DNA from 4 places in the Streptomyces sp. NPDC021100 genome. Region 3 is predicted to be linked to each of the others. Evidence: riboswitches for the same ligand, from Rfam matches in the RefSeq annotation. Region 3 holds a riboswitch; each other region holds the start of a gene.
What was found. Region 3 has a riboswitch for cobalamin ahead of metE (5-methyltetrahydropteroyltriglutamate--homocysteine S-methyltransferase). Riboswitches for the same ligand answer to the same signal wherever they lie in the genome.
Positions count from the first base shown of each region.

Region 1: linked by a shared signal. The riboswitch ahead of ACH4PU_RS22060 (HoxN/HupN/NixA family nickel/cobalt transporter) and the one ahead of metE (5-methyltetrahydropteroyltriglutamate--homocysteine S-methyltransferase) in region 3 are both predicted to bind cobalamin.
Region 2: linked by a shared signal. The riboswitch ahead of ACH4PU_RS28345 (FecCD family ABC transporter permease) and the one ahead of metE (5-methyltetrahydropteroyltriglutamate--homocysteine S-methyltransferase) in region 3 are both predicted to bind cobalamin.
Region 4: linked by a shared signal. The riboswitch ahead of nrdI (class Ib ribonucleoside-diphosphate reductase assembly flavoprotein NrdI) and the one ahead of metE (5-methyltetrahydropteroyltriglutamate--homocysteine S-methyltransferase) in region 3 are both predicted to bind cobalamin.

Region 1 covers NZ_JBIRQH010000012.1:135,327-140,403, reverse strand. The annotation lists gene ACH4PU_RS22070 (YIP1 family protein) at 1-69, opposite strand, end outside; gene ACH4PU_RS22065 (APC family permease) at 165-1,697, opposite strand; cobalamin riboswitch at 2,004-2,225, shown strand; gene ACH4PU_RS22060 (HoxN/HupN/NixA family nickel/cobalt transporter) at 2,258-3,400, shown strand; gene ACH4PU_RS22055 (class I SAM-dependent methyltransferase) at 3,527-4,360, shown strand; gene ACH4PU_RS22050 (alpha/beta hydrolase family protein) at 4,367-5,077, opposite strand, start outside.
Region 2 covers NZ_JBIRQH010000019.1:91,546-96,622, reverse strand. The annotation lists gene ACH4PU_RS28350 (ABC transporter ATP-binding protein) at 26-796, opposite strand; gene ACH4PU_RS28345 (FecCD family ABC transporter permease) at 796-1,884, opposite strand; cobalamin riboswitch at 1,984-2,114, opposite strand; gene ACH4PU_RS28340 (FABP family protein) at 2,109-2,714, opposite strand; gene ACH4PU_RS28335 (DsrE family protein) at 2,994-3,359, shown strand; gene ACH4PU_RS28330 (DUF3099 domain-containing protein) at 3,387-3,665, opposite strand; gene ACH4PU_RS28325 (DUF1416 domain-containing protein) at 3,822-4,109, opposite strand; gene ACH4PU_RS28320 (sulfurtransferase) at 4,149-4,991, opposite strand.
Region 3 covers NZ_JBIRQH010000006.1:287,727-292,803, reverse strand. The annotation lists gene metE (5-methyltetrahydropteroyltriglutamate--homocysteine S-methyltransferase) at 1-1,803, opposite strand, end outside; cobalamin riboswitch at 1,987-2,160, opposite strand; gene ACH4PU_RS15180 (2'-5' RNA ligase family protein) at 2,370-2,942, shown strand; gene ACH4PU_RS15175 (hypothetical protein) at 3,200-3,505, shown strand; gene ACH4PU_RS15170 (alpha/beta fold hydrolase) at 4,130-5,077, shown strand, end outside.
Region 4 covers NZ_JBIRQH010000014.1:179,270-184,346, reverse strand. The annotation lists gene nrdE (class 1b ribonucleoside-diphosphate reductase subunit alpha) at 1-2,050, opposite strand, end outside; gene nrdI (class Ib ribonucleoside-diphosphate reductase assembly flavoprotein NrdI) at 2,047-2,478, opposite strand; cobalamin riboswitch at 2,651-2,873, opposite strand; gene ACH4PU_RS24280 (3-hydroxybutyryl-CoA dehydrogenase) at 3,118-4,008, opposite strand; gene aceB (malate synthase A) at 4,005-5,077, opposite strand, start outside.

The DNA of each region.
Region 1 (5,077 bases), on a different contig from region 3:
CCGGTGCCAGAGCAGCTTGCGCCGTCCGGAGTCCGGGGGGCGGGGGGACGTCGTGGTGGTCAGGGGCATGGGGACGATTCTCTCACCGCTCTGGGAGGTGATCCCGGGGCGGGCGTGGCGGGCCTCTGCGGACGCCGCCGTCCGACGGGGCGTCAGGTGGTGCGTCAGGCGGGCGTGGGCTCCACCGGGCCGGTGCCGGCGTCCGGTTCCGGGGCGGCGCCCTCACCCGCGCCCTCATCCGTGTCCCCGCCGGCGCCCGGCAGGTACTCCTCGCTGATCTCCCGCGGTCCGAACGGCCAGACCCGCTCCACCCGCGCCCACAGCAGGAAGGCCAGGCAGCCCGCGGCGAACCAGGCGAGCGACCACTCGATGGGGTGCCGCCCGGGCGAATTGCGGTCCGCGTAGCCGTAGATGACGAGCCACCCGACCAGCGCCACCAGGCTCGGCAGCGGGTAGAGCCACATCCGGTACGGGCGCGGCAGGGCCGGCTGGCGGCGGCGCAGGACGGTCACGGCCGCGATCTGCCCCAGCGCCTGGACCAGCACCATCACCGTGGTCAGCAGCTGGATCAGCGTCGCCAGGTCCGTATGACGGCCGATCAGGAACCCGACGCAGCCGATCGCCCCCATGCTCACCAGGCCGAGGACGGGGAAGCGGTGGCGGGGGTGCAGGGTGCCGAACGCGCGGAAGAACACCTTCTCCCGGGCCGCGTTGTAGGGGATCCGGGAGGCGCCCAGGAGACCGGTGAAGACCGACGCCACGGCGGTGATCAGGACGAGCACGGTGACGGCGTCGGCGGCCCCCCGCCCCCAGGTGCGTTCCAGCACGGCGGAGGCCACGGAGGACGAGGCGACGTTGTCCGCGTCGAGCATGTCCCGCCAGTCCACGACGCCCAGGGTGCCGATCTGCAGCAGCAGGTAGATGCCCATGATGCCGAGGATGGAGTAGATGATGGAGCGCGGGATCGTACGCCCGGGGTCCTTGATCTCGGCGCCCATGTAAGCGGTCGTCCAGTAACCGCCGTAGTCGTAGATGCCGATGGTCAGCCCCGCCGCGAAGCCGATCCAGAAGTGATCGCTCGTCAGCTCGAAGGCGTGCGACGGGTAGGTGAACGCCCGGTCCGGACTGAAGTGGGTGAACGCGGCGGTGATCACCAGCACCACGGCCGCGATCATCACGCCCCAGAGCACCGTCGTGATCCGGGCCATGTTCTCCACCCGTCCCCACAGCAGCGCCACGACGACCACGATGAGCGCCAGCCCCGTCAGGTCCCCCTGCGTCGGGGTCATGCCCGGCCAGAGGTACCCCAGGTACTGCACGAAGCCCATCACGCCGCTCGCCATGGCCAGCGGCACGTAGAGCATGGCCGTCCAGACGAACAGGAACGGCATCAGCCGGCCCGTCCGGTACTGGAACGCCTGCCGCAGGTAGACGTAACTGCCGCCCGCGCCCGGCAGGGACGCGCCGAGCTCGGCCCACACCAGGCCGTCCGCGAGGGCGAGCAGCGCGCCCGCGAGGAAGCCGATGACGGCCTGCGGGCCGCCGAAGGCCGCGACCATGAGCGGGATGGTGACGAACGGGCCGATCCCGCACATCTGGCTCATGTTGATGGCGGTGGCCTGGAACGGTCCGACGCGGCGGACGAATCCGCCCTGACCGTCCGGCCCGTCGGCTCTCTCGCCCGCTCTCTCCGCCATGGCGGCCACCCTTCCCGTCGGCGCGATACCTGCACTCGTACACCGGCCCGCCCGGCCCGTCCATCACCCCGGACGGGGCGGGCCGGACCGGTGCGCGGCCATCGCCCGAACAGCGCACGGGAGTTGGGGCCCGTGGGCCGGACGCGATGCTGGGTGACTCTGGCCGGGCGCTCCGCGCCGAGTCAAGACCCGGGGCGCACGGGACCGGAGCGCGGCAGGGGACGGAAGCCGGTACCGCAACCGGAGCGCCCCCTGAGGCAGGACATGACAATCACCACTCTCGGTGCATCCGCACTGGCAGGGGCGTTACAGTGACCCGGCCGTGGTGTTCGGGAAGACCGGTGCAGGACCCTCCCAGGGGGATCCGATTCCGGAGCGGCCCTCGCCACTGTGATCGGGGAGTGACCGTCCCGTTCCGCGCGCCACCGGGCGCGGGGAGCCACTGGCCGCAGCCGGCTGCCGGGAAGGCGGGGGCGGACGCGAACGAACCCGTCAGCCAGGAGACCGGCCACGGCATCTCAGTGAACCGATCCACGAGGTGCTGGAGCGTGAACCCCCAAATGACCCTGCCCACCGACGCGCCCACCGGCGTGTCCGCCCAAGCCGCCGCCGGGCCGTCCGCCGCCTTCCGCTGGCGCCGCGAGGACACGATGCGGACCGCCGGCCTGCTCGCCGTCATAGCCGCCCTGCACGTCGTCGCCTTCGGCGTGCTCTTCCTGCTCGTCGTCCCCAACGACTACCACGTGGGATCCAAGGTGTACGGCGTCGGCCTCGGCGTCACCGCCTACACCCTCGGCATGCGGCACGCCTTCGACGCCGACCACATCGCCGCCATCGACAACACCACCCGCAAGCTGATGGCCGACGGCAAGCGCCCGGTCTCCGTCGGCTTCTGGTTCGCCCTCGGCCACTCCAGCGTCGTGGTCGTCATGGCCGCCCTGGTCGCCGGCGGCACGCACATGGCGAGCACGCTGATGGACGAGGAGTCGTCCACCCACCAGACGCTCGGTATCGTCGGCACCAGCGTCTCGGGCGGCTTCCTCTACCTCATCGCCGCCCTCAACCTCGTCGCCCTGGCCGGCATCCTGCGCATCTTCCGCGCCATGCGCGAGGGCCGCTACGACGAGACCGAGCTGGAGAAGCAGCTCGACTCGCGCGGTTTCATGAACCGGATCCTCGGCCGGTTCACCCGCTCCATCAGCCGCCCCGGCCAGATGTACCCGCTGGGCTTCCTGTTCGGCCTGGGCTTCGACACCGCCACCGAGGTCACCCTGATGGTGATGGCCGGCAGCGGCGCCGCCGCCGGACTGCCCTGGTACGCGATCCTCTGCCTGCCGCTGCTGTTCGCCGCCGGCATGAGCCTCTTCGACACGCTGGACGGCACGTTCATGAACTTCGCCTACCAGTGGGCGTTCTCCAACCCGGTCCGCAAGGTCTACTACAACCTCACCATCACCGGCCTGTCGATCGCCGTCGCCTTCCTCATCGGCACCATCGAACTGGTCGGCGTGCTGCACGAGAAGCTGGACATGGACGACGCGGTCACCGGCTGGATCGCCGGCCTGAACCTCGACAACGTCGGCTTCGTCATCGTCGGCCTGTTCGTGGTGGTCTGGGCCGCGGCCCTCGCCTACTGGCGCCTCGCCAAGGTCGAGCAGCGCTGGGCCGCGCGCGGCGCGACGGCCCCGGCGGCGGAGGGCTGACGGCCGGGCCCCGGCGGCATCCCCCCTCCGTCCCCCGCCCGGCCGGTCTTCCCCGGGGCCGGGACGGGAGGACACCGCCGGGGCTACCGTGAGAACGGAAGCGTCCGCCCTTCGGCGAGGAGGCCCATGGACCGCGAGAAGATCACCCTCACCGGCGTCCAGGAAACCCTCCTCGCCACCCTCTACGCCCGCGCCCTCGACAGCCGCTCCCGCCACTCCCTCCTGCACGACGAGACGGCCCTCGACACCGTCCGGCGCCTCGACTACGACTTCCGCGGGATGGGCACGACGTCCGTGGACGCGGCCGGCGTCGCCCTGCGCGCCCACTGCCTGGACGGCTGGACGGCCGAGTACCTGGCCCGGCGCCCCCGGGCCACCGTGCTCCACCTGGCCTGCGGGCTCGACACCCGGGCGCACCGCCTCGCCCGGTTCCCGGAGACCCGCTGGATCGACGTCGACCTCCCCGAGGTCGTCGCCCTCCGCGACCGCCTCCTCCCGGCCCCCGGCGGCGACCACCGCACCCTCGCGGCCTCCGTGACCGCCGACGGCTGGCTGGAGGAACTCCCCGCCGACCGGCCCGTGGTGGCGGTCTTCGAAGGGCTCTCCATGTACCTGCGGCCGGACGAGGGCGAGCGCCTGATCCGGCGGATCACCGCCCACTTCCCGGGCGGACAGCTCCTGTTCGACTGCTTCAACGGCCTGGGCATCCGCATGCAGAGGCTGGTGCCCTGCCTCCGCAAGACCGGCGCGCGGGTGCACTGGGGCATCGACGACCCCCGCGCCCTGGAACGCCTGCACCCCGGCCTGACCTGCCTCGACGCCATCCGCGGCTGCGACCTCCCCGACGTCCGCCGGGTCGCGCCGCTCGCCCGCCTGGAAGCGCGCCTGACGAGCCGTGTCCCCGGACTGCGGGACGTCCTGCGGATGACGCGGTTCGAGTTCCCGGGGGCGGCGGGCTGACGGGGGTCAGAGGGCCCCCGCCGCCCCTGCGGGCAGGTACCGGCCGAAGAAGGAGCGCACCAGCCCCCGCACCGCCGGAACGGACCGTTCCGGCCCGGCCGGGCCGACGAGGGCGTTCCGGTCCCGGGCCGGCATCAGGGCCGCCGCCTGGAGCCGGGGCGCCAGGGCCGCGTAGTCGGTGAACACCCAGTGCGCGGCGCCGTGGAGGAGGCGGCGCCGGGCCCGGCCGCCCGAGCGGGCCAGTACGGCCGGCCAGGAGCGCTCGAACCGCTCGTTCCGGAAGCCGTCCGTGCCGGCCAGCAGCAACGGCCGGTCCGTACCCTCCCGCGCCACGGGGAACAGTTCCCCGGGCCGGCCGTCGGCGGCCGGCGGGTGGTCGAGGTACCCCTCCAGGTTGACGGCGGCCCGGATCCGGCGGTCCGCGCGCAGGGCCTCCGTCACCGCCGTCCCGCCCAGAGAGTGCCCGTACGCGCCCACCCGCCGCAGGTCGAGGGCCGCACCGAGCCCTCGGGGCAGCGGGCGCCCGAGCGCGTCCGGGGACCGCCCGGCCGCCAGGGCGGCCAACTGGTCCAGGACGAACCGGAGGTCGGCGATCCGGGTGTCGACGAGGAGGTCGAAGAGGTCGGGACCGGGCGGTCCGGCGAGGACGGTCGGCCGCACCCGCTCGCGCCCGGGCATGTCGGCCGGGAACTCCACCTCGCCGGCGTCCCCCGGGTG
Region 2 (5,077 bases), on a different contig from region 3:
ATGGCGGGGCTCCTGAGGAAGGGGATCACCGGGGGAGGCGGTCGAAGAGGAGTTGCTGGACGCCGGACACCGGGTGGGGCACCCGGTGCGCCCGGACGCCGAAGACGTCGGCCAGCAGCCCGGACGTCAGCACCTCGTCCGGCGGCCCGGAGGCGACGAGCCGTCCGCCGTGGACGACGTACAGGACGTCGCAGTGGGTCGTGGCGAGGTTGAGGTCGTGCAGCGCGGCGAGCACGGTGAGCCCGGAGTCCCGTACGAGCGCGAGGACTTCGAGCTGCTGGCTGATGTCGAGGTGGTTGGTCGGCTCGTCCAGGACCAGCACCTTCGGCCGCTGCGCCAGGGCGCGCGCGATCAGGACGCGCTGCTTCTCGCCGCCGGAGAGGGTGAGGAAGCCGCGGTCCGTGAGGTGCCCGGCGCCGACCCGCTCCAGGGCCGCCGCGCAGGCGTCGGTGTCCTCGCGGGAGGTGCGGCCGGCCGCCCGCTGGTGCGGCAGCCGGCCCATCGCGACGACCTCGGCGACCGTGAAGTCGAACTCGCCGCCCGACTCCTGCGGCAGCGCCGCCAGCCGCCGGGCGCCCTCGCGGGCGGTGAGCCCGTGCAGGTCGTCGCCGTCCAGCAGCACCCGGCCGTGCGTCGGCCGCAGCGCGCGGTAGACGCACCGCAGCAGCGTCGACTTCCCGCTGCCGTTGGGTCCGACGACGCCGACGAACTGCCCGCTCTCGGCCCGCAGTTCCACGTCCCGGACCAGCCGGGCGCCGGCCACCTCGACCGACAGGTCCTCGATGTCGACCCGCATCAGGCCCCTCCGAAGGTGTAGCCGCGCCGGCGCATCAGCAGGATGAAGCAGGGCACGCCGATCAGTGCCGTGATCACGCCGACCGGCAGTTCGACGGGCGCGAGCAGCAGCCGCGAGACGACGTCCACCCACACCAGCAGCACAGCGCCCAGCAGCGGCGCGACCGCGAGGACCCGGCGGTGGTCGGCGCCGACCAGCATCCGGGTGGCGTGCGGGACCATCAGCCCGACGAAGCCGATGGCGCCGCTGACGGCCACCACGGCACCGGTGACGGCCGCGACCACGACGAACAGCACCCGGCGCCGCCGCTCGGGGTCGACGCCGAGCGCGGACGACGTCTCGTCGCCCATGGCCAGCACGTTCAGGCCGCGCGCCGACCACAGCAGGTAGCCCAGGCCCAGCAGCACGGCGCCGGCGGCGATCGGCACGGACTGCCAGCTCGCCCCGCCCAGGCTGCCGAGCAGCCACATCATGGCCGAGCGGGCGGCGTCCCCGCGGTCCGCGCTGAAGACCATCAGGGTGGTGATCGCGGAGAAGCCGTAGTACATGGCCGTCCCGACCAGCACCAGCCGCAGCGGGGTCAGCCCGTGCCCGGTGCCGCGGGCCGCCGCGTAGACCAGGGCCATGGAGGCGAGCGCGGAGAGGAACGCGGCGCTGGACAGCGCCCAGACGCCCAGCGAGCCGAGCACGCCGAAGAGGAGCACCGCGTTGGCGCCGACGGCGGCGCCGGAGGAGATGCCGAGCACGAACGGGTCGGCGAGGGCGTTGCGGACCAGCGCCTGGGTGGCCACGCCGACGGCGGCGAGCCCGGCGCCGACCACGGCCGCCAGCAGGGCGCGCGGGAAGCGCAGCTCCCAGACGATGGTGTAGGCGGAGACCTCGTCCGCCCCGATCCTGCCGCCGGTCAGCCCCGCGCCCAGGTAGTGCAGCACCCGGCCCCAGCCGATGCCGGAGGAGCCGAGGGCGACGCAGCAGAGCAGGGAGCCGAGCAGGGTCACGGTCAGCCCGGCGAGCAGGGGTGGCAGCGGGATCCGCCGCGCCGGTGCGGTGGTGCCGGGACCGGGCGGGGCGTGTGCGGTGGTCGCCAAGGGGGACGCCTTCGGCTCGGGCCGTGGGCCCGGGCGAGACGTGCCCGGAGGAGCCCCGCCGCGCCGCGGGGGGCCTCCCCTCGCAGTCCACGGCAAGTTGTCAGGAGCTGACACCGCCGCGGGTGATCGGGCTCGCAGAACGGGTGTTCTGCCTACCGTTGCGGGTCAGCGCCGGACTTCGACCGGACTTCCCCCGCGGGGCGCTTCGTACGAGAGCCTGGGGCTTACGGCTGCTCGGGGTTGTAGGGGGTGCCGTCCGGGCGGAAGAAGGAGACGCCGTCCGGCAGGTCGTCCGGCAGGTTCCGCGCCCACTCCTCCAGAGCGGCCACGTCGGCGGTCTTCTTCAGCTGCGCGGACATGTACGGCCGCAGCGGCACCTCGGGGGTGGCCTTCTCGCCGACCCACATCAGGTCGCCCTTGACGTACCCGTAGAGGCGCTTGCCGCCGGAGTACGGGCCGGACGCGGCGGTCCGTGCGACCGCGTCCGTGACGATGTCGATCTGCGGCTTCTTGTCGGCGAGCTCGCCGTACCAGACCTCGACGACGCCCTGGTCGCGGATCATGACGACCTCGACCTTGCGGTCCTTGTCGATCCGCCAGTAGCCGCTCTCGGTCTCCAGCGGACGGACCTTGTTCCCCTCGGCGTCGAGCACCCAGCTGTGCGAGACGTACTCCAGGAAGTCCCGGCCGTCGTGGGTGAAGGTGACTTCCTGCCCGAAGTTGCACTTCTCGGAGCCCGGGAAGTCGGCGACGCCCGCCCCCTCCCACTTGCCGAGGAGGAAGACGAGGGGCACCAGGTCCCGGTGGAGGTCGGACGGAATCTCGATCATGGGCTCAGCTCAGACGATCTGTAGGGGGGGTGGTCGGGGAGGCTCAGCGCTGGCCCTGGTACAGCTTCTTCCAGGTCAGCCCGGCGAACGCGAGAACGCCGACGGCGACCAGAACCAGCAGGGTGGTGAAGAATGCCTCAAGCACGAGCGCGCTCCTCGGTCGGAGTGAGGGGTTACGGACCTGCGACGAGTCTAGTCGGCCCGCTCCGGATCGGCGGTGCGAGGTGGTACGGGCCGCACAGGCCCCCCGGGAACGGGCGCCCGGCCTAGAGTGATCCCATGCGGAAGAAGCTCGTGATCAAGGTGACGGCGGGCGCGGACGCGCCCGAGCGGTGCTCGCAGGCGTTCACGGTGGCGGCCGTCGCCGTCGCGAGTGGCGTCGAGGTCTCGCTGTGGCTGACCGGGGAGTCGTCCTGGTTCGCCCTGCCGGGCCGGGCGGCGGAGTTCGAACTGCCGCACGCGGCGCCGCTGCCGGAGCTGATCGACGGCATCCGGGCGGGCGGCGGCATGATCACCGTCTGCACGCAGTGCGCGGCGCGGCGGGACATCGAGGAGAAGGACCTGATCGAGGGCGCGCGCATCGCGGGGGCCCAGGTGTTCGTCGGCGAGGCCATGGCGGACGGCGTGCAGGCGCTGGTCTACTGAGCCGTCACTGGCCGTCGCGCTGAGCCGTCACTGACCATCCCGCTGGTCGTCGCGGCCGCGCCGGTCGTCCAGCTCGTTCCACCAGCGGTCGGACTCGGGGTCGCCCGTCTCCTCGTCCCACCAGCGGTCGTCGGGACCCCGGCGGTTGGCCACGATGGCCGCCACCGGGGGGATGACCATCGCGAACAGGCACATGCCGATGGCGGCGGGCACGGACCACAGCCGTACGACGGCCCAGGCCAGGACGAACATCCCGACGCACGTGCCCATCATGGCGAAGTACAGGTGGCGCCGCCGCGCGTACATGCTTCAACGGTACGGCGGGGCCCGGTCGCCGTACAGCGCGCGCGGCCCGTCCGAGAGCGTGCCGGAGGGCCGCACCCCGCCATCAGGTCGTCCCAACCCCGAGGTGCGGCCCTCCGGCCGTCCGGCGCGCGAGGCGCCGTGCTTTATGCGGCTCGCTCAGACGGCGATGGCCACCTCCGCCAGCCCGCCGGGCCGCGCGACGACCGTACGGTCGGCGGTCGCGCCCGGGACGAGCGCGCGGACCGTCCAGGTGCCTTCGGCCGCGTAGAAGCGGAACTGCCCGGTCGCCGAGGTGGGGACCTCCGCGGTGAACTCGCCCTCGCTGTCCAGCAGACGCACGTAACCGGCGACGGGCACCCCGTCACGGGTCACGGAACCCTGGATGGTCGTCTCGCCCGGCTTGGCCGTCGAGGCGTCGGGGCCGCCGGCCTTGGCTCCACACATGCTGCGTACCTCTCCTCGTTCGTGCTGTCGTCGGACGGATCAGTTGGCGCCGAGCTCGATCGGCACGCCGACGAGGGAGCCGTACTCGGTCCACGAGCCGTCGTAGTTGCGGACGTTGGACTGCCCGAGCAGCTCGTGCAGGACGAACCAGGTGTGCGCCGACCGCTCGCCGATCCGGCAGTACGCGATGGTGTCCTTCGACAGGTCCACGCCCGCGCCCTCGTAGACGGCCCGGAGTTCGTCGTCCGACTTGAACGTGCCGTCGTCGTTGGCCGCCTTGGACCAGGGGACGTTGCGCGCCGACGGGACGTGGCCCGGGCGCTGCGACTGCTCCTGCGGGAGGTGGGCGGGGGCGAGCAGCTTGCCGCTGAACTCGTCGGGGGACCGGACGTCCACCAGGTTCAGGCTGCCGATCGCGGCCAGCACGTCGTCCCGGAACGCGCGGATCGAGGCGTCCTGCGGCTTGGCCTTGTACTCCGTGCGGGGCCGCCGCGGGACCTCGGCGACCAGGTCGCGCGAGTCCAGCTCCCACTTCTTGCGGCCGCCGTCGAGGAGGCGGACGTCCCGGTGGCCGTAGAGCTTGAAGTACCAGTAGGCGTAGGCGGCGAACCAGTTGTTGTTGCCGCCGTAGAGGACGACCGTGTCGTCGTTGGCGATGCCCTTCGCGGACAGCAGCTCCTCGAAGCCCGCCTGGTCCACGAAGTCGCGGCGGACGGGGTCCTGGAGGTCCGTCCGCCAGTCGATCCGGATGGCGGACTTGATGTGGTTCTTGTCGTAGGCCGAGGTGTCCTCGTCGACCTCGACGATGACGGTCTTGGCGTCGCCTGCGTCGATGCGGGCCTGGACCCAGTCGGCATCCACCAGGACGTCATTGCGGCTCATGCTGTTCTCCTCCGGGGCAGTTGCTGAGGTACGCCAACGGCGCGCCGGGCGCCGGCACATGGCGGTGATGCGGGAGGGGGGCCGGA
Region 3 (5,077 bases):
GTTCACCTCGTCGCGCAGGGCGAGGGCGACTTGCCGGGCGGTGTCGGCGAGCGGCTGGTCGTCGCGGACGAACGACCAGGCGAGCATGGTGACCGGCCCGGTCAGCATGCCCTTGACGGGACGGCCGGTGAGCGACTGGGCGTACGTCGTCCAGCGCACCGTCATCGGCTCCGGCCGGGAGATGTCCCCGGCGAGGACCGGCGGACGGACGTAGCGGGTGCCGTACGACTGCACCCAGCCGTGCTGCGTGGCGAGGTAGCCCGTGAGCTGCTCGGCGAAGTACTGGACCATGTCGTTGCGTTCGGGCTCGCCGTGCACCAGGACGTCCAGGCCGGTCTTCTCCTGGAAGGAGATCACCTCCTGGATCTCGGCCCTGATGCGCTCCTCGTAGCCGGCCGTGTCGAGCCGGCCCGCGCGCAGGTCGGCGCGGGCGGCGCGGAGTTCGCCGGTCTGCGGGAAGGAGCCGATGGTCGTGGTCGGCAGCAGCGGCAGACCGAGGCGGGCGCGCTGGGCGCCGGCGCGCTCGGCGTACGGCAGGGAGCGGCGGGCGTCGGCGGTGGTGACGGCGGCGGCCCGGGCCCGGACGGCCGGGTCGTGGGTGATCGGGGAGGCCGCGCGGGAGGCCAGGTCGGCCCGGTTGGCGGCCAGTTCGGCGGCGATGGTGTCGGTGCCCTGGGCGAGGCCCTTGGCGAGCGTGACGATCTCGCGCGTCTTCTGCTGCGCGAAGGCCAGCCAGCGCAGGATCTGCGGCTCGATGTCGCGCTCCATGGCGGCGTCGAGGGGGACGTGCAGCAGGGACGAGGACGCGGCGACGTCGACCCACTCGGCGAGGCCGAGCAGGGTGCCCAGGGTGGCGAGGGATTTCTCCAGGTCGTTCACCCAGATGTTGCGGCCGTTGACGACACCGGCGACCAGGCGCTTGCCGGGCAGCCCGCCGGCGGCGGCGAGGTCGCCGAGGTTGGCGGCGGCGGCCTCGGTGAAGTCCAGGGCGAGCCCGTCCACCGGCGCCTTGGCGAGGACGGGCAGCGCCTCCCCGAGCCGGTCGAAGTACGAGGCGACCAGCAGCTTCGGGCGGTCGGGCAGCGCTCCGAGATCGCGGTAGGCGCGCTCGGCGGCGTTCAGCTCGGCCGGGGTGCGGTCCTGCACCAGGGCGGGCTCGTCGAGCTGCACCCACTCGGCGCCGGCCGCCCGCAGGTCGGCCAGCACCTCCGCGTACACCGGCAGCAGGCGGTCCAGGAGGGTGAGCGGGACGAAGTCCGGGTCCACGCCCGGCGCGGGCTTGGCGAGCAGGAGGTAGGTGACGGGTCCCACGAGGACGGGCCGGGCCGTCAGGCCCAGGGCGAGGGCCTCCTTCAACTCCGCGACTTGCTTGGCGGAGTCGGCGCGGAACACCGTGTCCGGGCCCAGCTCCGGCACCAGGTAGTGGTAGTTGGTGTCGAACCACTTGGTCATCTCCAGCGGCGCCACGTCCTGCGTACCCCGCGCCATCGCGAAGTACCCGGCCAGGGCGTCCTCCTCGACGGCCTCCCGGTGCCGGGCGGGGATCGCGCCGACCATGACGGTGGTGTCGAGGACGTGGTCGTAGTACGAGAAGTCGCCGGTGGGTACCTCGTGGAGGCCGGCCGCGGCCAGCTGCTCCCAGGTGTCCCGGCGCAGGCCGGCGGCGGTGGCGCGCAGGGCGTCGGCCGTCACCCGGCCCTTCCAGTAGCCCTCGATCGCCTTCTTGAGTTCACGGTTCCGGCCCTGGCGGGGGTAGCCGTACACGGTGGCCCGTGCTGCCGCGGCTGCGGACTTGCTGGTCACGGAGATCTCCTTCGCGAGATGGATCCCTGAGATCCCGGAACGGCACGAGAGCGCGAAGGGTGACGGACCGGGCGGGCCGGGCGCGCGCGGCATGGCGCGGTCGTCCGCCTGGTATGTACGCCGACCCGCCCTCGAGGTCACCGGGATGTCCGCGCACGAATGGTTCGCGCGCGGGCAGGTGGCAGGTCTTCGGACTCGCGGGCGCGCCTCGTGGCGTACGGAACCCGTCGGATTCCGTACGAGGCACCTACTGGCCGTCGCTTCCCGGGCCCCGTGCGTCGGGCCCAGTGCGTATGACGGCGGTCGTTCCCGCTCACCGCTGCGGGGCAGTCCCGGATTCCCACCGGGTTCCCTCTTGCGACGCTCCCGTCTGGCGGGCGGGGCGAACCAGCTGCGCTCGTCAGCCTAGAGGGTGCGGGGCCCGGGACGGAAGGGAGATCGCGATGCGGAAGGTGAGGTGGGACACGGGGGACAGGCCGTGCGGCGGGAGTGACGACGGGCGTGCGGCGGGTCGGACGGCGGCCGTCCGACTCGTGCGGACCGGGCGCGGCCCGGACCATGGAGGGGTGGACGGCGACCTGGTCCTGGAGGTGGCGCCGACGGCCCGGACGGCCGTGGCGTGGTTGCCGCCGCGCGCCCACTGGCCGGCCGTCCAGGAGATCCGCCGGGAGTACGACCCGCAGGTGCGGCGGTGGCCGCCGCATGTGAACCTGCTGTTCGGCTTCGTACCCGAGGAGTGCTTCCCGCGGGCCCTGCCGCTGCTCTCCGCCGCGGCGGCCGAATGCCCGGCCTTCCCGGTCCGGCCGGCGGGCGTGCGCTACTTCCGGCACCGGCGGTACGCCACGGTGTGGCTCGACCCGGCGGCGGGCGGCGGCCCGGCCCCCTGGGTGCGCCTGCACGAGGAGCTGACGTCCCGCTTCCCGCTGTGCCGCGGGCGCGGCGAGCGCTTCGTCCCGCACCTCTCCCTCGGGCGCACCACGGAGCCGCGTGCCCTGGCCGCCGAGCTGGCCGCCCGGCTGGGTCCGATGCCGGGTGAGGTCGAGGAGATCGTGGTGCTCTCCCGGCGCGGGGAGGAGCCCATGCGGACGCGGGCCGTGGTCACGCTGGGGACGGGGGAGGTGCGGTGGGCGGGGGACTGAGGGGGTCGGCGCCGATCGTCCCCGGCGCCGACCGGCGGCGTGTCGTCGAGGTACGCCGCCCGGGCCCGGACGCGGTCCGCGCGCACGCCCGGGGCGGAGCTCCCCCGGACAGGCCGGGCTTCCACCCGTCCTGGGACGGCAGTTACGAAAGGTGTTTGCACAGGGAACAACACTGTTGCGGCGCGCGAGGTTGCCCTAGATTCCCTCCGTATGGCGTAACTGATGTGCGCCTTGGGAGAGTTGACCGGGAGGCTTCCTTGAACGGAACGTTACGGACGACGGCCGGACTCACCGCGGTCGCGGCGGCCCTGCTGGCCGGCGTGGCGCTGGCCGCCCCGGCGTCGGCCGCCACCGCCGCGCCGTCCCGGGGAGCGGTGACGGCGGGCCCGGCCACCTACTACGTCTACGTCACCGGGGTCGCCGGCTCGCTGGACGGCGCCCGCGCGAACGCGAACCACAAGCTTCCGAAGAACTGTTACCCCTGGGGCATAGTGGCCAGTGGCACCACCCCCGACAACAACATCTGGGTGACCGTCCAGGGCAACTGCTCCGGGGAGCAGTGACCGGAGACAGCACCCGCGCGGCAAGGACCGAGGGGCGCCGACCCAACCGGCGCCCCTCGGGGCTTTCCGGGGCTCTATCGGGGCTCTAAGGGAGGGACCTCAGCGCCCCGAAGGCCGTCCGTCCGGCGTTTCCGCCGTTCGCCCGTGCCACACCGTCCGAGGGCGGCCCCATCAGTGTGCCCCCGGCACCCGGCCCGGCCGGGCGCGCGCCGGCCGCGACAGGCCCTGGAGGGCGCCCTCACCCCGTTCGCCGTCGGCCGGACCGTCGGCGTGCCCCGCCAACCGGTCCGGACCGAGGCCGCGTTCCCGCTTCCCGCCCGTGTTCCGGCTGCCCGACGAAGGCCGGTCGGCCGGCTCCGGAAGCATCCTGACCACCGGTCCGCCCCGCGATGTGACGCGCCCCCAGGCCGGACATCCGCAGGTGGGTAGCCGTGGCCGGACGTCCTCCCGCACGTCGACTACGAGAACAGGGCCCTGCAGCGCCGCACAGTACCCGGCTCAAGAACGCTCCATCCGCGCCGAGTTGGTGAGCGTCACCTGTTTGACCGGTGACGCGCCCCGTGCCATAGTCGTGCGCACGCCCTCAGCGGGCGCAGGCACTTCGCGACGCACGGAGGGCTCGGCATGATCAATCGGCGTACGTTCGGCAAGGCGCTCGGCCTCGGGGCCGGCGGTGCGGTCACCGTCGCGCTGCCGGGGGTGCCGGGGGCGGCGCAGGCCGCCACGGAGCGGCGGGCCGGCCCCCGCCGGCAGGGCGCCTTTCCCCCGCTCAGGAAGGTCAGAGCCGGCCTGCTGGAGGTCGGTTACGCCGAGCTGGGGCCGGCGCACGGGCCGCCGGTCGTCTGTCTGCACGGCTGGCCGTACGACATCCACAGCTTCGTCGACGTCGCGCCCCTCCTCGTGGCCGAGGGGTACCGGGTGATCGTCCCCTATCTGCGCGGCCACGGCACGACCCGCTTCCTCTCCGGCCGGACCTTCCGCAACGGGCAGCAGTCCGCCCTCGCCCTCGACATCGTCGCCCTGCTGGACGCGCTCGGGCTGGAGAAGGCGGTGCTCGCCGGATTCGACTGGGGGGCCAGGACCGCCGGCATCGTCGCGGCGCTCTGGCCCGAGCGCTGCAAGGCCCTGGTCGCCGTGGGCGGATACCTCGTCGTCGACCTGGAGGCGAACCAGCGGCCGCTGGCGCCCGCGACCGAGCGCGCCTGGTGGTACCAGTACTACTTCGCCACCGAGCGCGGCCGGGCCGCCATGGAGCAGAAGGACAAGCGCCACGATCTCACCCGGCTGGTCTGGGACACCGTCTCTCCGACCTGGGACTTCGACGACGCCACCTTCGAGCGCACCGCCGCCGCCTTCGAGAACCCGGACTACGCCGCCATCGTGATCCACAACTACCGCTGGCGGCTGAGCCTCGCCGAGGGGGAGCGGCGCTACGAGCCGTACGAGAAGCGGCTCTCGGCCCGGCCGTTCATCGCCGTACCGACCGTGACGCTCGACGCCGAGCACGACCCGTTCACGGCGCCGGGCGACGGCTCCTCGTACCGGGACCGCTTCACGGGCCCGTACGGCCAC
Region 4 (5,077 bases), on a different contig from region 3:
GATCGCGGGTGGTGGCCGTGTCCCGGAAGAAGAGCGTGCAGCTCAGGCCCTGGTCGACGTGCTGGGTGGCCGCCGCGTAGGTGTCGATGATCTTCTCGTAGCCGATCTCGTACGCGTCCTGGAAGTACTCCAGGTTGTCGTTGTCCAGGTGCGGCGCCGGGTAGTAGACGCGGCCGAGCTTGCCCTCCTTGCGGATCTCCACCTTCGAGGCGATCGGGTGGATGGAGGCGGTGGAGTCGTTGATGTAGCTGATGGAACCGGTCGGGGGAACCGCCTGGAGGTACTGGTTGTAGATGCCGTGCTCCCGCACGGACCGCTTCAGTTCACGCCAGTCCGCCTGCGTGGGCAGGGTGATCCCCGCGTCGGCGAACAGCTCGCGCACCCGCCGGGTGGCCGGCTCCCAGGCCCGCTCGGTGTACTTGTCGAAGTAGGAGCCGTCCGCGTAGGCGGTCTCCTCGAAGCCGTCGAAGGCCCTGCCGCGTTCCATCGCGATCCGGTTCGAGGCACGCAGCGCGTAGTAGGTGACGGCGTAGAAGTACAGGTTCGTGAAATCGACGCCCTCCTCGCTGCCGTAGTGGATGCGCTGCGAGGCCAGGTAGCCGTGCAGGTTCATCTGGCCGAGGCCGATGGAGTGCGAGAGGTCGTTGCCGCGCGCGACGGACGGCACCGCGTCGATGTGCGACTGGTCGGAGACGGAGGTCAGTCCGCGCACGGCCGTCTCGACGGTCGCGCCGAGGTCGGGTGAGGCCATGGCGGCGGCGATGTTCAGCGAGCCCAGGTTGCAGGAGATGTCCCGGCCGACCGTCTCGTAGCCCAGCGAGGCGTCGTAGGTGCTGGGCGTGTTGACCTGGAGGATCTCCGAGCAGAGGTTGGACATGTTGATCCAGCCCGGGATCGGGTTCGCCCGGTTCACCGTGTCCTCGAACAGCAGGTACGGGTAACCGGACTCGAACTGTAGCTCCGCGACCGTCTTGAAGAATTCCCGCGCGCTCAGCGCGGTCTTCCGGATGCGGGGGTTGGCGACCATGGCGTCGTAGTGCTCGCTGACGGACAGGTCGGACAGCGGCCTGCCGTACTCGCGCTCCACGTCGTACGGCGAGAACAGGTGCATGTCCTCGTTCCGCTTGGCCAGTTCGAAGGTGATGTCGGGTACGACCACACCCAGGGACAGCGTCTTGATGCGGACCTTCTCGTCCGCGTTCTCCCGCTTCGTGTCCAGGAACCGCATGATGTCCGGGTGGTGCGCGTGCAGGTAGACCGCGCCCGCCCCCTGCCGCGCGCCGAGCTGGTTGGCGTACGAGAATGAGTCCTCCAGGAGCTTCATCACCGGGACGACTCCGGACGACTGGTTCTCGATCTTCTTGATCGGGGCACCCTGCTCCCGCAGGTTCGTCAGCAGCAGCGCCACGCCGCCGCCCCGCTTCGACAGCTGGAGGGCGGAGTTGACGCCGCGGCCGATGGACTCCAGGTTGTCCTCGACCCGGAGGAGGAAGCAGGAGACCAGCTCTCCGCGCTGGGCCTTGCCCGCGTTGAGGAAGGTCGGGGTGGCCGGCTGGAAGCGGCCGGTCATCATCTCGTCCACCAGCCGGGAGGCCAGCGCCTCGTCACCGGCGCCGAGGAACAGGGCGGTGGCGACGACCCGGTCCTCGTACCGCTCCAGGTAGCGGGAACCGTCGAAGGTCTTGAGCGAGTACGACGTGTAGTACTTGAACGCACCGAGGAAGGTGCGGAAGCGGTGCTCGTGGGCGTACGCCCGCCGGTACAGGTCCTCCAGGAACTCCCACCGGTAGCACCGGATCGGCGCCTCCTCGTAGTAGTCGTTCCCGATGAGGTAGTCGATCTTCTCCTTCAGCGACCCGAACACCACCGTGTTCGGGTTGACGTGCTGGAGGAAGTACTGGCGGACGGCCTCTCGGTCCTTGTCGAACTGGATGCGGCCGTCGCAGTCGTACATGTTCAGCATGGCGTTCAGCGCGTGGTAGTCCTTGCGCGTGCCGACCGACTCGCGCCGGCCCGCGAGCGCCGTGACCGGTGTGACGAGGGTGTTCATGCCGCCTGCCGCTCCGCCGTCGACGAGTATCGTGTCCAAAATTCCCGCAACCCTTCCCTTACGGCGCGGACGTCGCGGTCTGTGCCCAGCAGTTCGAATCGGTACAGCTCCGGGACCCTGCACTTCGCCGAGATCACCCGGCCGGCCAGGCAGTAGTCGGCCCCGAAGTTGGTGTTGCCGGAGGCGATGACCCCGCGCAGCAGCACCCGGTTGGCCTCGACGTTCAGGAAGCGGATTACCTGCCTGGGGACCGCGCCGGCCCGTTCGCCACCCCCGTAGGTCGGCGTGATCAGCACATACGGCTCGGTCACCTCGGGCATGCCCGTACGGCGCGGATGCAGGGGAATGCGTGTGGCCGGCAGGCCCAGCTTCTCCACGAAACGCCTGGTGTTCTCCGAGACGCTGGAGAAATACACGAGACCGCTCATCGTTCGCCGCCTCCTCTCGCTCGTTCCCGTCTTCGCCCGAGGGCCGGGAGGGGAGGAACGGCGGGGCGCGTACGGCGGGAGACCGGGTGGCGGGAAAACCGATACGCCTCACCCGGGGCCGTGCGTCTGCCACCTGGCCCTCCCTCGGGGCCTCGGAGCGCGCACACCGCTGTCCGGCGTGCGCACCGGTGGCAGGTCTTCGGACTCACGGGCGCGTCTCGTGTCGTACGAGGCTCCTACTGGCCGTCGCTTCCCAGACCCCGTTCTTGGGCCCAGTGCGTATGACGGCGGTCGTTCCCGCTCACCGCTGCGGGGCAGTCCCGGATTCCCACCGGGTTCCCTCTTGCGACGCCAAACACAAAGATGCCCGGCGAACCACCAGCACCGCCAACACTACATCTAGGAATCCAGCGACCGCACACATCCCAGATGTTGTGTCGCGCCCGAAACTTAGGTATACCTAAGTCCTGCCATTGGCCAGAGGGCGGCGGGATCTCCTGTGGGCCGGTTCGCCGTTCCACGCCCGCCATGGCAGACCGGAAGCGGAACGCAGAGAGGGCGGGAAGCGCCGCACCCGCGCTTCCCGCCCCTCCCCCGCGCCCCTGCCAAGGCCCTCACCCCGGCGGTCGTGCGGTTCCCTCAGCCCGTGCCCCGAGCCGCTCGACCGTGGCCGTAGATGTGGAACCCCCGGCCGGCCTTCCGGCCCAGCAGCCCTGCCTCCACCATCCGTTGGAGCAGCGGCGGTGGCGCGTAAAGGGGTTCGCGGAACTCGTCGTAGAGCGACTCCGCGATGGAGACGACGGTGTCCAGGCCGATCAGGTCGGCGAGTTTGAGCGGGCCCATGGGGTGGGCGCAACCGAGCTCCATGCCCGTGTCGATGTCCTGTGCGGTGGCGAAGCCGGACTCCGCCATGCGAACGGCGGCGAGGACATACGGGATGAGCAGGGCGTTGACGACGAAGCCCGCCCGATCCTGGGAGCGGATCACCGTCTTGCCGAGCGTACGGGCCGCGAAGTCCTCGGCCAGGGCGGTCGTCTCGGCCGAGGTGTGCAGCGAGGTCACCACCTCGACCAGCGGCAGCACCGGCACGGGGTTGAAGAAGTGCAGGCCGATCACCCGGTCGGCGCGGGTGGTCGCCATGCCGAGCCGCATGACGGGCAGGGAGGAGGTGTTCGTGGCGAGGACCGCCGCCGGGTCCTCGACGGTCTTGTCAAGGGCGGCGAAGATCTCGGCCTTGGCGTCCGGGTTCTCGACGACGGCCTCGACGACGAGCTGCCGGTCGGCGAGGTCGCCCAGGCTGCCGGTGAAGACGAGCCGGTCCAGAGCGGCGTCGGCGGCCTCGCGGATCAGCTTGCCCCGTCGTACGGCGCGGTCCAGGGAGGCGGCCACGCGGTCCCGGGCGGCGCGGGCGGCGACCGCGTCCACCTCGCACACCACGGTGTCCAGCCCGGCCCTCGCACACACCTCGGCGATCCCCGCGCCCATCTGCCCGCCGCCGACCACGCCGACGCGGGCGATGCCCGCGCTCACGCCCGCTCCGCCGGGCGGCGCACGAGGTGGCGGGTGTAGGCGTCCGGGGTGAAGAACAGGGGCAACTCGCCTGTCATCGCCGTGCGTTCGAAGAGTGCGCGGATGTCGTCGACGGGTGCCCACGGGTAGTCGGCGCCCAGCGCGGCGACCTCGTCGTCGAGCAGCTCCGTCACGGTCTCCCGGTCGATCACCCGGTGCCGTAGCCACTGCCAGATCTGCACCCGGGCGATCTCGGCGGTGGCCGCGTCCTCCATCAGCCCGTCGAGTGCGACCGCTCCCTGGCCCCGCAGCCAGGCGGCGTAGTACCGCAGGGTGACGGAGATGTTGGTGCGCACCCCTTCAGGGGTGGGCGGCCCGCCGATCCGGCGGACGGACAGCAGGTCGGCCGCGGTCACCTCGACGTCGTCACGCGTGCGGTCGAGCTGGTGGGGGCGTTCGCCGAGGACGTTGTCGAAGGCGTCGCGGCAGACGGGGACGAGCGCGGGGTGGGCCACCCAGGACCCGTCGAACCCGTCCTCCGCCTCGCGCTCCTTGTCCAGGCGGACCTTGGCGAACGCGGCCTCGTTCACGGCCGGGTCCTTGCCGGGGACCTGGGCGGCCATGCCACCGATGGCGTGGGCGCCGCGCTTGTGGCAGGTGCGGACGAGGAGTTCGGTGTAGGCCCGCATGAAGGGCGCGGTCATCGTCACCTTCGCGCGGTCGGGAAGGAGGAAGTCGGTGCGGTGGCCGAAGGTCTTGATCAGGCTGAACAGGTAGTCCCAGCGGCCCGCGTTCAACCCGGCGCTGTGCTCGCGCAGTTCGTGGAGGATCTCCTCCATCTCGAACGCGGCGGTGATCGTCTCGATGAGAACGGTGGCGCGGACCGTACCACGAGGGATGCCCAGCAGCTCCTGGGCGAGCAGGAAGACGTCGTTCCACAGCCGGGCCTCGTAGTGGTTCTCCAGCTTGGGGAGGTAGAAGTACGGGCCGTGGCCGGCGTCGATCTGCCGCTGGGCGCAGTGGAAGAAGTAGAGGCCGAAGTCGACGAGCGCGGCGGGCACCGGGCGGCCGTCGTACTCCAGGTGCTCCT